Regions from separate parts of the Bradyrhizobium sp. BLXBL-01 genome, predicted to be linked through region 2. Evidence: predicted binding sites of a transcription regulator. Region 2 holds the regulator's gene; each other region holds the start of a gene.
The links. Region 2 encodes LexA, which represses DNA repair genes until DNA is damaged. Its sites were predicted from a motif close to TGTTCNNNNTGTGTTCNG; they were not measured.
Positions count from the first base shown of each region.

Region 1: ACNJYA_RS37365 (helicase-related protein) is a predicted target of LexA. The motif match lies at 3,006-3,023, and genes of this name have one in related genera.
Region 3: ACNJYA_RS28345 (DUF3072 domain-containing protein) is a predicted target of LexA. The motif match lies at 3,136-3,153, and genes of this name have one in related genera.

Region 1 covers NZ_CP182471.1:8,066,413-8,071,778, reverse strand. The annotation lists gene ACNJYA_RS37380 (toll/interleukin-1 receptor domain-containing protein) at 1-775, opposite strand, end outside; gene rpmB (50S ribosomal protein L28) at 964-1,272, opposite strand; gene ACNJYA_RS37370 (DUF3108 domain-containing protein) at 1,779-2,591, shown strand; gene ACNJYA_RS37365 (helicase-related protein) at 3,304-5,366, shown strand, end outside.
Region 2 covers NZ_CP182471.1:3,940,132-3,945,497, reverse strand. The annotation lists gene ACNJYA_RS18295 (molybdopterin molybdotransferase MoeA) at 2-1,210, shown strand; gene lexA (transcriptional repressor LexA) at 1,387-2,088, shown strand; gene ACNJYA_RS18285 (hypothetical protein) at 2,464-2,898, shown strand; gene ACNJYA_RS18280 (ComEC/Rec2 family competence protein) at 3,024-5,303, opposite strand.
Region 3 covers NZ_CP182471.1:6,093,520-6,098,885, reverse strand. The annotation lists gene ACNJYA_RS28365 (universal stress protein) at 1-80, opposite strand, end outside; gene ACNJYA_RS28360 (Do family serine endopeptidase) at 286-1,821, shown strand; gene ACNJYA_RS28355 (hypothetical protein) at 2,083-2,445, shown strand; gene ACNJYA_RS28350 (DUF6496 domain-containing protein) at 2,452-2,736, opposite strand; gene ACNJYA_RS28345 (DUF3072 domain-containing protein) at 2,905-3,099, opposite strand; gene ACNJYA_RS28340 (hypothetical protein) at 3,215-3,436, shown strand; gene ACNJYA_RS28335 (hypothetical protein) at 3,533-3,775, opposite strand; gene ACNJYA_RS28330 (hypothetical protein) at 3,871-4,134, opposite strand; gene ACNJYA_RS28325 (hypothetical protein) at 4,288-4,509, shown strand; gene ACNJYA_RS28320 (HWE histidine kinase domain-containing protein) at 4,506-5,366, opposite strand, start outside.

The sequences.
Region 1 (5,366 bases), 4.1 Mb from region 2:
CTTTCGGCGCGAGATGTTGTGAGCGCCATCCCTTAGAGAGAAACGTGTCTATGTCGCAGGTATCTATAATTTCTATGGGAAGGTTGGGGCCAAAGTACTCTTGCAACTGGTGCAGCGGTGCAAAGGCGAGAAGGCCACGATTGTGAACCGCAATGGGAATCGGGCAATCTGCTCGGGCCTTTTGTGCCGCTCCTATTGAAATGCCGCTCTTGAAATCGAAGAACGCAATCGATGTCGGCATGGATATGACGTCTAACCAATTGGAGACTAGCTGCTCAGGCCCCTTATCTATCGATCTCGCGTCTTTAAGCTGGAGGTTTTGCCAAGCCTTCGTCTCCTCTGGGACAGCGTGCCTAGGAACGTTTGCTTCTTCGAGGAGTGGCAACAGTTCAGCGAGACCTTGAGCCCAACCCTTCTCGAAGTTTATGTACTGTGTATGCGCAATCTGTAGCGGTGGTGGATAAGCAGCAAGCCGCAACGGCACGATGAAGCCGCCATCTCCTATCTTTTTAGCGGTTTCGACCGCAAGATTGATCTCATTTCTAACTCCTTGCTTTTGTATTCCGCCTGGCGTTCCAACGAGCAGAAAGCGCTTTGCGCGTTGTCGGATCGCGTCCTCTAGAATTCGCTCCCAATCGTCACCGCCTTTGAGACGAAGTATGTCGGCAAATACGTGGTAGCCCAGCGCGGTTAGGCGTCCCCCGAGCCAAAGAGTGAAAGCGTTATCTTCCGGAGTAGCGTGACTAATGAATACTGAGTCACGGAGCGCCACCATCTGACGTCCTTTCGACCACAAGCAATCTAGTACTCTTGCGCGATTCGCGGCCAGCGAGCGATACCTTAGGTTGTTGCTCCCCAAAAACAAAAGCGGCCGGATCTTCCGATCCGGCCGCTACTCGAACTCTTACTCGGCTAAGCCTACGCCACGCGACGCAACTTAGCCCCCGCCCAATTCAAAAAATCTCAGCTCGCCTGCTTCGCCGGCGCCGTGTCGCCGACTTTCTTCTGGATGGCGCGCTTCAGCTCGACCGCGCGCGGGGAGAGCGCATCGGCGTTGGCCTTGAGCAGGTAGGCGTCGAGGCCGCCATTGTGGTCGACGCTCTTGATCGCGTTGGTGGAGACGCGCAGGCGCACGTTGCGGCCCAGGGCTTCCGAGATGAACGTCACGTTGACGAGGTTCGGCAGGAAGCGGCGCTTGGTCTTGATGTTGGAGTGGCTGACCTTGTGGCCGACGAGGGGGCCCTTGGCCGTCAGTTCGCAGCGGCGAGACATGGCATAAATCCTTTAGTTCGAACCCCCAACGAGTGCGGCCGCCATTTCGGCGCCACGGGGGCAAATTCTTTCGTCCTTGCAGGGAGCGGGCGGACGTATAGGGGGGAAGGGGCCCTGCGTCAAGGTTTTGGGTGGCGATCTCGTGCCCCACAACAGGTGTCATCGCCCGGCTTGACCGGGCGATCTAGTACCCCGCGGCGGCGCGGCTGACCATAGGCGCTGCGGCGTACTGGATGCCCCGCCTTCGCGGGGCATGACAGCGCCCCCCGTTACCGCCCGATCACCAAAACGGCAATGATTGTCGCGCCTTACCATCACATAAAGGGCGTATTCGCCGTCGAAGAGTCCGGTGGAGTTCCCAGGGCTGCAGGCCCCGACACATTGTTTGCCGCCGGTTTTGGCTTAAGTAACAGCGCATCGCGCCCCGATTGGATTGTTTCGTGCCGATAACGCTTCATTTTGCGCAGAATCTGCGCTTCGCCCGACCGCGTCTGGCCGGCCGGCTGATGGCGCTTTGCGGCCTTGTGCTGGCCGTGGCGTCCGGCACAGCGCCGGCGGCCGCGCAGGGCAAGCTCGAGGCGCAATATGAGGCGACGCTGGCGGGCATTCCCGTCGGCAAGGGCGCCTGGAACATCGATATCCAGGACGACGTGTTTTCGGCGGCGGCGGCCGGCGGCACCTCGGGACTTTTGAAGTCGTTCACGGGCGGGTCCGGCACCGGCGCGAGCCAGGGGCGCGTCGTCAATGGCGCGCTGGTTGCGACCGGCTACCAGGCCTCCACCACCACCCAGAAGAAGACCGAAGAGATCCGCATCACGCTCGACAAGGGCAATGTGAAGGATTTTGCCATTCTGCCGGAGCCGCCGGTCGATCCCGACCGCATCGTCGTCACCGACGCGCATCGCCGCGGCGTGTGGGACCCGATGACCGCCTCGCTGCTGCGCGTGCCCGGCACCGGCGATCCCGTTGCGCCCGAGGCCTGCCACAACGCCGCCCCCGTGTTCGACGGCCGCATGCGCTACGAGCTCAAGCTCGATTTCAAGCGCATGGAGACCGTGAAGGCGGAGAAGGGGTACAAGGGCCCGGTCGTGGTCTGCGCGATCTATTTCGTGCCGATCGCCGGCTACATCCCCGATCGCCCCGTGATCAAATACCTCGCCGCCCAGCGCAACATGGAGATCGCGTTCGCCCCGATCGCCGGCACGCGCATCCTGGTCCCGTTCTGGCTGAAAGTGCCGACGCCCCTGGGGCCGGCCATGCTGGAAGCGACGAGCTTCATCACCGCCCCCCAGCCGCCAAGGGTGGCGAAGACGCAGTAGGCGAAGAGTCCGCGCCTCTCCCTCCGCCGTCATTCCGGGGCGCGCCCCTTGGCGCGAGCCCGGAATCCATTAGGCGGCACAGACGGTTGCCCGATGGATTCCGGGCTCGCGACTGCGTCGCGCCCCGGAATGACGAGCGAAATGGGTCTCCAAAAGCGCGCCCTAATGATTTCAATGACTTACCTACTGTGCATGGGGTTGTTTTCGCACTTTGTGTTTTGACGGCCCTAATCGGGGAATCCATTTGACTCCTCCCCGATTCTGATTCGACTCGCCGCCATCCCCAGCTTTAACCACCCCGCTCGCTTGTGCGCCTCCGCAAAACTCCATCTAGTGCGCAACCAACACGAGTCCCGCGACATGTTGCGTGAACGGAACGGGACTCAATCGGGAGTCAGCGATTCGGCCGCGATTCGTTCTAGAGTCGTTCCGAGGCTTAAAGCGAACGGGAAAAGCGTCGCAAAGTGAAACAGTTGCGCGGGATTTGGGGAGGGCGCTCCCACACCCTCGGTGTGCCCCTCACCCTGAGGAGGCCGCGCAAGCGGCCGTCTCGAAGGGCGAGGGGCTTGGCTTGCCCAGCAGCACCAGCCGGGCCTTCATCCTTCGAGACGCGCTGACGCGCTCCTTAAGGATGAGGAACGAAGAGCAAGCCCCCTCCCCGCCCCATACCGCACTGACATTCGCCCAAATCGCCATTACCTAATCCCCAGACATGGCTTTTTCCTCCTCCCCCTTCGCCTCCGAGCGCGCACCCGGTGCGGGCGTCACCGCGGTGCTCGGTCCCACCAACACCGGCAAGACCCATCTCGCCATCGAGCGGATGCTGGCGCATCCCTCAGGGCTGATCGGCCTGCCGCTGCGCCTGCTCGCGCGCGAGGTCTACAACAAGATCGCCGACAGAGCCGGCGAGGCCAGCGTCGCGCTCGTCACCGGCGAGGAGAAGATCAAGCCGAAGAACCCGCGCTATTGGGTCTCGACCGTGGAGGCGATGCCGAGGGATCTCGACGTCTCCTTCCTCGCCGTCGACGAGGTCCAGATCGCCGCCGATCTCGAGCGCGGCCACGTCTTCACCGATCGCATCCTCAACCGCCGCGGCCGCGACGAGACGCTGCTGTTAGGCGCCGCCACCATGCGCCCGATCATCGAGCGCCTGTTGCCGGGCGTCTCCATGATCACGCGGCCCAGATTGTCGCAGCTCGAGTTCGCCGGCGACCGCAAGATCACGCGCCAGCCGCGCCGCACTGCCATCGTCGCCTTCTCCGCCGACGAAGTCTACGCCATCGCCGAGCTGATCCGCCGCCAGCATGGCGGCGCCGCCGTGGTGCTGGGCTCGCTGTCGCCGCGCACGCGAAACGCGCAAGTCGCGATGTTCCAGAACGGCGACGTCGATTATCTCGTCGCCACCGACGCCGTCGGCATGGGCCTCAATCTCGACGTCGACCACGTCGCCTTTGCCTCCGACCGCAAGTTCGACGGCTACCAGTTCCGCCGCCTGACGCCGTCCGAGTTCGCGCAGATTGCGGGCCGCGCCGGCCGCGCCACCCGCAACGGCACCTTCGGCACCACGGGCCGCTGCGCGCCGTTCGAGCCCGAGCTCGTCAACGCGCTGCAGAACCACACCTTCGATGCCGTGAAGGTGCTGCAATGGCGCAATTCGAAGCTGGATTTCTCCTCGCTCGGCGCGCTGCAGGTCTCGCTGAACCTCGCCCCCGGCCACGAGACGCTGACGCGCGCGCCGATCGCCGAGGACATGCGCGTGCTCGATCACGCCGCCCGCGACGGCGAGGTGCGCGATATCGCGCATGGCAAGGCCGCCGTGGAGCGTCTGTGGGAAGCCTGCCAGGTGCCGGACTACAGAAAGCTGTCGCCGGCCGCCCATGCCGAGCTGGTGACGACGCTGTACGGCTTCCTGATGCGCAAGAGCTGTATTCCCGATGCCTGGTTCGAGTCCCAGGTCACCCAGGCCGATCGCATCGACGGCGATATCGACACGCTGTCGGCCCGAATCGCCCAGATCCGCACCTGGACCTTCGTCGCCAACCGCCCGGACTGGCTGAAAGACCCCGAACGCTGGCAGGGGATCACGCGGGAGGTCGAAAATAAATTATCGGATGCGCTCCATGAACGCTTGACTGAGCGTTTCGTTGATCGCCGGACCAGTGTATTGATGCGCCGCCTGCGGGAGAACACGAGCTTGAATACTGAAATCGGCAAGACCGGCGAAGTCATCGTCGAAGGCCATGTCATCGGCCGTCTCGATGGCTTCACCTTTGCACCGGATGCGGCGGAAGCCGGCTCCGATGCGAAAGCCTTGCAGGCTGCAGCGCAAGCGGTGCTCGCCGGCGAGATCAACGCGCGCGCCGAAAAGCTGGGCAATGCGCCGGACGAGCAGTTCGTGCTGACGTCCGAAGGCATCATCCGCTGGACCGGCGATGCGGTGGCGCGGCTCGCCGCCGCAGACGACGCGCTGCATCCGCGCATCCGCATCATCTCGGACGAGCGCCTGACCGGCGCCCCCCGCGACAAGGTGCAGGCGCGGCTCGAGCTCTGGCTCAAGACCCACATCGAAAAGCTGCTCGGGCCGATGTTCGAGCTGTCGAAGGCCGAGGACGTCACCGGCATCGCCCGCGGCATCGCCTATCAGCTGGTCGAGGCGCTCGGCGTGCTCGAGCGTCCGAAGATTGCCAGCGAGCTGAAGGATCTCGACCAGCCTTCGCGCGCGACGTTGCGCAAATACGGCGTCCGCTTCGGCGCCTATCACCTCTATTTCCCCGG
Region 2 (5,366 bases):
CGTGGCCCTGATGCCGGTTTCTGACGCGCTCGCCGCGGTGCTGACCGGCGCCGAGCCGCTGGCCGAAGAGATGGTTCGCCTCGACGAGGCCCACCATCGTGTGCTCGCGCACGATGTCGCGGCGCGGCGCACGCAGCCGCCGGAGGCGATGTCGGCGATGGACGGCTATGCCGTGCGCGCGTCCGACGCGGCCATCGAGTCCAGGCTGACCGTCGTCGGTGAGGTCGCGGCGGGTCGGCCGTTCGCGGGAAGGGTCGGCCCCGGCGAAGCCGTGCGGATCTTCACCGGCGGCGTCGTTCCCGACGGCGCCGATGCCGTCGTGATCCAGGAGGACACAATTGCCGACGGCAAGCATGTCACGATCAAGGAAGCCGCAATTTGTGGCCGGCACATCCGCCCTGCGGGCGTCGACTTCCGCGAAGGCGACGTGCTGCTGCGCAAGGGAATCCGTCTCACCGAGCGCGATCTCGCCCTCGCCGCCGGAATGAATCATCCTTATCTCGGCGTTATCCGCCGCCCGAGGGTCGCGATTCTCGCCACCGGCGACGAGCTGGTCATGCCGGGCACCGCGCCTGGTCCCGGTCAGATCGTCTATTCCAATGGCTATGCCCTGCACGCCCTTGCCCGCAGCGAGGGCGCCGAGACCATCGACCTCGGAATTGCCGCCGATACGCTGGAGTCCACGTCCGCCGGCATCCGCCGCGCGCGCGAGAGCGGTGCCGACATCCTGGTCACGACCGGCGGTGCGTCGGTCGGCGACCACGATCTGGTCCAGCAGGCGCTCAAGGGCGAAGGCATCGAGATGGCGTTCTGGAAGATCGCGATCCGGCCCGGCAAGCCGATGATGCATGGTCGCCTCGGCGCGATGCGCGTGATCGGCCTGCCCGGCAATCCCGTGTCGTCATACGTGTGCGCCTTCCTGTTCATGGTGCCCTTGATTCGGGCCCTGTCGGGCGGTTCAGTGATTCATCATCAGCGCGAGCGCGCCGTGCTGGGCCGCGACCTCGGCGCCAACGATCAGCGCGAGGATTATCTGCGTGCGCGGCTGGAGGTGCGCGACGACGGCACGCGCGTCGCCCTTCCCGTCAGCCATCAGGACTCCTCCCTGCTTGCGAATCTCTCTGCGGCACAGGTACTTCTCGTGCGCGCACCGTTCGCGCCGAAGGCCGAGGCCGGCACACCTTGCGAGGTGCTGCGGCTGCCCGTCTGAGCTGCTGAGCCACACGCATTCCGCGAGTTCGGCCGCGTTCACCATAAATTAAGCAGTTGCGGAACACATATCGAACATATAGTGTCCGTTCATGATTTGTTTCGAGGATGTAGCGGCTTATTGCCGACTTCATCGTCTCGGAATCGAACGACATCAACCGGGGGACTTTGGTCGAGATGTTGACGCGCAAACAATACGAGCTTCTGCGGTTCATCAGCGAACGTCTGAAGGAAAGCGGCGTGCCGCCGTCCTTCGACGAGATGAAGGATGCGCTCGACCTGCGCTCGAAGTCAGGCATTCATCGCCTGATCACTGCGCTTGAGGAGCGCGGCTTCATTCGCCGCCTGCCCAACCGCGCCCGTGCCATCGAGGTGATCAAGCTGCCCGAGCTCCAGGCCGCAGCCGGCAATCGCCGCGGCTTCACCCCGAGCGTCATCGAGGGCAATCTCGGCAAGGTGCGCGCGAGCTCCAGCCCGCCCGCGGATGAGGGCGAGCGCCCCGTCGCGGTGCCCGTGATGGGCCGCATCGCGGCCGGCACGCCGATCGAGGCGCTGCAGACCCGCAGCCACACCATCAGCGTCCCGCCGGACATGCTCGGCTCCGGCGAGCACTACGCGCTCGAGGTGCGCGGCGATTCGATGGTCGAGGCCGGCATCCTCGACGGCGACATGGCGCTGATCCAGCGCAACGAGACCGCCAATACCGGCGACATTGTGGTGGCGCTGATCGACGACGAGGAGGCCACGCTCAAGCGCTTCCGCCGCCGCGGCGCCTCGATCGCGCTCGAGCCCGCCAATGCCGCCTACGAGGTCCGCATTCTTCCGCCGAACCGCGTGAAGATCCAGGGCAAGCTGATCGGGCTTTACCGGAAGTACTGATACCGGAAGTAAGCGCTACGCGCGCTTCGATCGTCGATCCAAGATTGGAGCGGATACTTGTCCGCTCCGGCTGGATGGTCTTTCTGGTTCTGCGCTGACTGTTCGGCGCCTCTTCCCGCGCGACACTCGCCCATGCGGACACGCGGCCATTTCGCTCCGCCGGTAGAGTTGTGCCGACAGCGCCGATAGTGCGGGCCAAATGCAAGGACGCGAGGTTTGTTCCTATCGAATCCGGGAAAGATAATGTGATCGCGTGCTGCGGATGCGAGCCGCAGATTTGCCCATAACCGAGCAGAGCGTTGGAGGCTTCCACTCTGATAGAGGCCTGCGCCTCGAAAGAGACGCGGGTCGCTATCCCAGTATGAGGAGCACCCGATGTGTGACTATAGCCTGCATGCCGTCGCGACGCGCCCCGCCGAAGTTGGCGAGACGATCGTCACGACAACCTTCCGCGGCACCTCGACGCGCGGCTTCGCCTCCGAAGCCGATCTCTCCGTCGCGGTCTGTCTGCTGCCGGGAACGGAGCTCGCTTTCGCCGATAACGTCCGCTACGACAACCGCTGGATCTGGACGCGCACCGTCAACTCCCGCGTCGGCAAGTTCGGCAAGATCGACCCGCACATTCCCGATCGCCATCATGACGCGATCGAATTTCCGGACGGCAAGTACGTGCTGGTGACGCAGCTCGTCGAAGGCCAGCGCGCGACCGTGCTGCAATTGCCGGTGACGCAGCAAGCCATCGAGCGCGAGCACAAGCCGCAGATCGTCGCCGACACGCGGCCCACGATCACGCGCCTGCCGATCGGCTGACGCGGTCGGCCCCGACCGAAAAGTCGAGGGCCAAATTCAAATGCCATCGCCGGCCGCGGCCGGCGAGATGGTATGGTTTGCGTCCTGCGGGATCCCGTCGGACCGGTTTTTCCCCGCATTGATCTTCAATCGTCGGCCTGCAAGTCGGCCTCCGATGGCGTTGCGTCCCGGTTGCGAGGCACGGCCGTCTTCGGCACGAGGCTGCCGTCGAAATCCCCCTCGCCGGCGCCGGCCGGCAGCCAAGGACGGCTTGCCCCTCTCGCCCTCACCGCCTGCACCGAAAAACCCTCTGCGCTTCGCGTCAGAGCCAGCGCGCCCTGACTGGCAAGACGCGCCCGATCGACCACCATCGCCGCGCAATCGGGCGGCGCGGGCCGCGCCGTCACCACCAACGCGGCGCGGCTGCAATCATCGGCCAGCGCGTCGATGCGCGTCGCCAACGCGATCAGCCGTCCGTCCGCGAGCGGCGCCACGCAACCGGACTCGTCACATGACACGCTGCTCGCCAACGAGGCGTTGCCGGCATCACGCGGATCGGCATCGGCGGCCAGCCACTCCTTCAGCAGGAAGCTGTCCTTGCTGGCGCGGATCACTTGCAAGCGCCCATCCCCGCCCCGGACCGCGACGCTCGCGCCATCCCCGGCAATCAGGACATCAGGCTGGCGCATCGACAGCCCCCAGAGGATCGCCGCCAGCAGCACCAGGGCGCCGGACCAGCGCAAGGGCGTGCGCAACAGGCCCATCACGATGAGCCCGAGGCTCGCCGCGATCAGCGGCGCGATCCCGAACGCCGGAATGCGGCCGACGGCGCCCGGCAGGGCCGCCACCCAGCGCGCGACCAGGACCATCCACTCGATGCCGATTCCCATCAACCACCAGAACACGCCGTCGAGCCCGAAGGGGGCCGCGAGCAGCCCCAACAGCCCGGCCGGCATCACCAGCGCCGACACCACCGGCATGGCGCCGAGATTGGCGAGCACGCCGTATGGCGTCACGCGATGGAAGTGGAAGGCGGCGTATGGCGTGGTCGCGAGCCCCGCGATCAGCGAGGCCAGGAACAGCATCGCGATCTCGCGGCCGCCCCACAGCGCGATCCGCGCCGTCGCGGAATGATCGGGTGAGGCAAGCAGGTTCGGCATGCCGATCTGCACCAGCGCCACCAGCCCGAGCGTTGCCGCAAATGACATCTGGAAGCTCGGATGCACCAGCGCCTCGGGCGCGACCGCGAGCACGATCAGCGCCGCCACCGCCAGCGTGCGGAAGGTGATGGCGCGGCGGTCGACCATGACGGCGATCAGCACCACCGCCGTCATGAAAAACGATCGTTGCGTCGCGACCTCCGCGCCCGACAGCAACAGGTAGAACGCCGCCGCGACCAGCGCAGCGGCCGCCGACCATTTCTTGATGGCAAAGCCGGCCGCCAGCCCCGGGATCAAGGCCAGCAGCGCGCGCACCGCGAAGAAGACCACGCCGGCGACGACCGCCATGTGATAGCCGGAGATCGACAGCACATGGCCGAGCCCCGAGACGAACATGGCATCGTTGACCGGCGCGGTAATCGCATCGCGCCGCCCCGTGAGCAGCGCCGTTGCGATCGCCCGGTTGTCGCCTTCGAGCGTTGCGCGGATGCGCGCGTCGATTGCATCGCGCAGGCCCTGCATGAAGGCGGCGTAGCGCAGCCGCAGGCCGCCGGCATCCGGCGGCCTGGACGCCGTGATCGCGCCCATCACGAAGCCGGAGGCACCGATGCTCTGGAAGAACATGTCGCGCGAGAAATCATAGCTGCCGGGCCGCACCGGCGAGATCGGCGGCAGCAGCCGCGCCTTCAATTGCACGAAGCTGCCGACTTCGGGCGCCGTGCCCTTGCGCACCGAGAGGCGGACGCGCTCGAGCTTGACGTCGCCGCGCTGCGCCTCCATCGCGCTGACGCGCAGCACGAAGCGATCGGTACGCTCGCGAATGTCGCGCGCTTCCACGAAGCCCGACAGCGACACCGAATAAAGCGGCTTGGCGAGCACGGGATGGGCGACGCGCGCCGTCTTCCAGGTCGCCATGGCAAATCCGGCGGCGACCGCCGCGATCATGATGGCAGGAGCAAACAGCCGGCTCCGCCGGAGCAACACCGCGCCGAGCATCAGCGCGATGGCCGTCGCGGCAACCACCCACAGCACCGGCTCATGATCGGCGGCGAAATAAAGCGCGATGCCGCCGCCAAAGGCGACGGGCACCCACGGCAACAGCCGGCCTGGCCCGGCCTCGGCGCGCGCCCACTGGCGCAGCATTTCGACGATGGCCGGCCAGATGCCAAACCCCGCCGGCGCAAAGCCGCCGGCCGGGGCGGCGCGGCCGACCGGCCACGTCCCGGCAACTCCCTGGGAGCGTCCTGGCCGCCCCGGCTCCGCCATTCCCCTGCACCTTGCGATACGCGACGGGTGCGGAGGCTACCGGACCGTGCGGCTGCGCGAATA
Region 3 (5,366 bases), 2.2 Mb from region 2:
GCCGCGAGCGAGATCGAGCCCTCGATCGCAGGACGCATGGGACGTTCGGTGGGAATGTGGACGAGAATGTCTTTGTACATGGCGCGCCTCCGCTGAGCATCATCGGATGGTCGCAGTTTTTCACTGCGCGAAGGCGGCGCGTTGAGCTGCATCAAACCTCGGGATAGCCTGCTGCGCCCGCTCATCCATTCTTTGCCGAGATTTAATCGGACGGACGGGACGCCGTAAGGTGGCAGCGACCATGTTGAGGGCAAGGCGACACCTGCTCAACATGGATATTTCGACATGAACGATCGCGTCAATTCCGACATCACCACGTCTCGCAACATCTTGCGGCCGCGCCGGCTCGCGCTGCTCGGCACCGTGGCCGCGCTGGGCGTGGCCTCCCTGGCCATTGCGCCGGGCGCTTTGCCGTACGGCATCTCCTCCTTGATTGCGCCGGCTCAGGCGGCCGAAGCCGTCGCGACGCCGCCCGGCTTCGGCGATCTCGTCAGCAAGGTCAAACCCGCAGTGATCTCGGTGCGGGTCAAAATCGACCAGGACAACGACAAGAGCGCGATGCTGCAGCAGAACCGGATGGATTCGGACGAAGACACGCCGTTCGACCAGTTCTCGCGGCAGTTCGGCTTCCGCTTCCCGGGCGGTGCGAACGGCATGCCGCGCCAGCGCCACCAGATGATCACGGGCGAAGGCTCCGGCTTCTTCATTTCCGCGGACGGCTATGCCGTGACCAACAATCACGTCGTCGATCGCGCCCAGTCCGTGCAGGTGACGATGGACGACGGCACGACCTACACCGCGAGGGTCGTCGGCACCGATCCGAAGACCGATCTCGCGCTGATCAAGGTCGACGGCAAGAAGGACTTTCCGTTCGTCAATTTCTCCGACCAGAAGCCGCGCATCGGCGACTGGGTGGTCGCCGTCGGCAATCCCTTCGGTCTTGGCGGCACCGTGACCGCGGGCATCGTCTCGGCCAGCGGGAGGGATATCGGCAATGGTCCCTACGACGACTTCATCCAGATCGATGCGCCGATCAACAAGGGCAATTCCGGCGGCCCGGCCTTCGACATGAGCGGCAACGTGATCGGCGTGAACACTGCGATCTTCTCGCCCTCGGGCGGCTCGGTCGGCATCGGCTTCGATATCCCGGCTTCGACCGCCAAGCTCGTCGTCGCGCAGCTGAAGGACAAGGGCGCGGTGACCCGCGGCTGGCTCGGCGTACAGGTGCAGCCGGTGACCTCGGATATGGCCGACAGCCTCGGCCTGAAGGAGGCACGCGGCGCGATCGTCGACAATCCGCAAGATGGCAGCCCGGCGGCGAAGGCCGGCATCGAGGCGGGGGACGTCATCACCGCCGTCAATGGCACCGCGATCAAGGATTCTCGCGATCTCGCCCGCACCATCGCCGGCTTGGCGCCGGGCACGTCCGTGAAGCTCGATGTCTTCCGCAAGGGTGGCAGCAAGACCGTGACCCTGGCGCTCGGCGAGTTGCCGAACGAGCGGCAGGCCAAGGGCAACGAGGGCATGGGGCAGCCCGGTGCCGGCATGCCGCGCCTCGGCCTCAGCCTGGCGCCGGCAGGTGACGTTCAGGGCGCAGGCCAGAACGGCGTGGTCGTCACCGAGGTTGATCCGCAAGGCCAGGCCGCGCAACGCGGCATCCGGACCGGCGACGTCATCCTCAATGTCGGCGGCAAGGCTGTCAGCAGTGTCGGCGAGGTGCGCTCCGAGCTGGCGCAGGCCAAATCGTCGGGCAAGCGCAGCGTGCTGCTGCAGATCAGAAGCGCGGAGGCCACCCGCTTCGTCGCGGTGCCACTCGCCTAACGCGAACCTCGACCGCTACTAATCCAGAAAGGCGGCCTCGGGCCGCCTTTCGCACGAGCTCGCCAGGTCCGATAACATTCTCGTTAACGGCAGGTAGGGTGACCGGGTGCGTCCGAAAAAGCCGTGTTCGCTGATCACACTCGCCAGGTGCCTCGGTGCTCTGTGGCAACGTCGCCGCTGAGAGGGGTTGCAAGCGTGGAACTTCGAACCTCGCGGCGCTTTGTGGAACTCGCCGGCGGTTCGCATGAGATCGGTGCCGACATGGATCGATTGAAGGTCTCGCTGAGGAGTGCGCTGCTGGTGGCGCCATTGGTGCTCTCAGGCGGAAACGCCCTCGGGCGCGACGACGGCCGCTACGCGGATTCCCCTCTGAAGCCATGGTTCGACAGTTTGCGCAGCCATCTCGGTCCGTGCTGCTCGGATGCGGACGGTTTCGCCGTCGCCGATCCCGACTGGGAGTCGCACAACGGGCGTTACCGTGTGCGCCTCGACGGGCAGTGGATCGACGTGCCGGATGAAGCCGTCATCACCGAGCCGAACCGGGCCGGCCGCACCATGGTGTGGCCGGTCAAGACTGCGTTCGGGATTTCGATCCGCTGCTTCATGCCTGGGAGCATGATCTGAGACCGGTCAGCGCGACCGTTTGGATGATTTGCGCTTCGATGATTTCCTGGACGACGTCCTCGACGATTTCTTGGACATCTTCTTGGCGCTCTTGCGCGTCGAAGCCTTCTTCGGGACCTTCTTTCCCTTCTTGCGTGCCTTCGACAATCCGACCGCGATCGCCTGCTTGCGGCTCTTGACGCGGCCGCCGCGCCCGCTCTTCGCGGTGCCCTTCTTGTAGCGCCGCATCTCGCTGGCGACATCGCTGCCCGAGCTGCTTGAGTAGCGGCGTTTCTTTGCCTTGCGTGCCATGCATGTTCTCCCTCGGCGAGGAGAACCATTCGGCACAACCATGGTTCCGGGAGCGCGGGCGGCGCAGCTAAAGCGCGATGCGATTAGGATGAACCGTCATCGCGCTTTAGGCTATTGTTCGAGCATGATCTCTTCGGAAAATCGCCGCACACTTTTCCGGACCATGCTCTAGAAGGAATTTGCCAGCTCGATCTCCGCTTCCAGCGCCTGGATGCGTCGTGCGGCCTCGCTAAAGGACAGATCCCGCGCATATTGGCCGGGCTGATAGGCCTCATCGCTCAGCCGCTTCAGCTTCAGGCCCTGCGCCCGTGTCATCTGCTCGCCAAGTACAAATCTGGCGTCGTATTTACCTTGAACCTGCATCTGGCGTCTCCGTCCTGAAATCGTGACTTGACTATATGTTCTTATTTTGTTCTAAAAAGCCATGGACAACAGAATTAATGAAATTCGACGTAAAATCAGAGCCTTGAGGCTTGAGATGGCCGACGTCGAGGCGTCGGTGCGCGACCTCGTCGAGCGCGATCGCGACTGCACGGAAAGGGCCCTGGCGCAGATGGACCTGCGCCGGAAAATCAACCTCCTGATTGCCGAATGGAAGGCGGCCGGCGGCAGCGACGTTCTGCCTGACGTCCGCGACCGGGTGCGCCTTCGTCCCGTGAAGACAGGCGGCAATCCCGCGCGCGCAGCCGAGCGCCGCTGAGATCGTTGGCGCCGGATACCGCCAAGTGCCGACCCCAAGATGAGATGGAAGACAGAGGGCCCCGCAATGGCGGGGCCCTCCATGATTTGGGAGCGCCTATTTGGTGTTGGTCATGCTGCCCTTGTTCGTCATGGTGCCGCTCTGATCGGAGCCCGGGCCGGCGCCGCCTTGGCCCGTGGGGTCAGCGCCCTTGGAAGACTTGGTGTTGGCGCCGGTGGTCTGCGACGATGACGTCGAGGATCCATGCTTGGCCTTGTGCGACTTGGCCTGGGCGGCGAACGGCGTGGCGGCAAGGCCGGTTGCTAGCATGACGGCGAGAGCGAGCTTGGTCGTGTTCATGCGGGGGAACTCCCTGTGTTAAATTGACGCAGGCAGCAAACCGCGCCTCGCGGCAGGAGTTCCCGGCAAGGCATCTTCCGTGCGTCACGCACGCTTCAAGTTTGCTTGTCCTCGGCCAGGATGAACACGGCGCCGGTGAGCGTCGCGCCGATCGCGAAGGTCGTCACCAAGGTGAGGGCGAAGACCGTCGCGGCCTGGCCCCCGCCGTTGTTCAGCAGGTTGGCCACGGCTGGATTGGACAGGACGAGCGTGAGGCTGAAGGTGAGGCCGAGCGCTGCGCCCATCATTGCATGCGTCATCAGCCTGATAAGGCCGCTGGCAGAGATCAGCTCGGACGACTTCTTGTTGTTGGTGCGCATGCGACGGCATCCCGAACTGCCACGCCAACGCGCTCGTGATTCCCTGGTTCCGTTCCGCTGAAGGAATTGTCATCGCCCGCTTCATCCGGCGTTCATGCCGGGCTTGCCAAGATGAGCGCCGGCAAAACGGGAACATCGACGGGGAACATCGACATGGGTAAGGTCGTCTTTCTTTACCGCTCGCTGGCCTATCGCAACGCAGCCGCGGACATCCTGCGCAAGGCGCGCAAGCTCCCGCGTGGCGCGGAGCGGAGCGCGGCTCGCCGCTACGCGAGGGCGCTGCGCGATCTCGCGCGAACGGAAGCCTGGCTCGAAGGGCGTATCGCGCGCGAACCGCGCACGGCTCAGCGCATGACGAGCGCAGCGTCCGGCTAGCCGGATGCGCGCTGCAATTCGGCAGCGCCCGCGGTGTCGAACTTGCCGGTTGCGGTGGTCGCGCTCTTGCGTGTCAACGGCACCTCCAGACGGCACAGCAGGCCCTCGGCGCGCCAATCGAACTGCGCCTGTCCGCCAAGCTGGGACTCGATGCTCGCAAGCAGGCTTCGCGTGCCGAAGCCGCGGGATTTCGGGGTCTTGACCAGGGGACCGCCGGATTCCTCCCAGCTCAGCGTGAGCCGCTCGGCGTCGACTTGCCAGTCGATCGCGAGCCGCCCCGATCGGGTCGAGAGCGCGCCGTACTTGGCCGAGTTGGTGAAGAGCTCGTGCAATGCGAGCGCCAACGTCTGGGCCGTCGCCGGCACCAGCTGAACTTCGGGCCCTGCCAATTTGATCTGGCCGCCGAGCGAATAGGGCGCAAGCTCCTCGTCGATCAGCCTGGAGAGCTCGGCGCCCTGCCAGCTCGACAGCGACAGGATGGTGTGCACGCGCGCCAGTGCATTGATGCGCCCCTCGACGGCATTGACATAGGCCTTGACCTCGTCGGCCCGGGTGAGGCGCACGATCGACTGCGCCAGCGCCAGCGCGTTCTTGGCGCGGTGATCGACTTCCCGCGCCAGCAGGTTCTGCCGCTCCTCGGCCCGCTTGCGCTCGGTGATGTCGACGGTTACGCCGCTGACCCGCACCACGCGCCCGCTCTCGTCGGTCGTCGCAGCCGCCGTGCCGACGCACCAGCGCACCTCGCCGTCGGGCCGCACGATGCGAAACTCCGTCTCGTAGGCGCGCGTGCCCTTGTTGAATTCGGCGATCGCCTTGCGCAACTGATCGACGTCGTCGGGGTGCAACAGGGCCTGAAC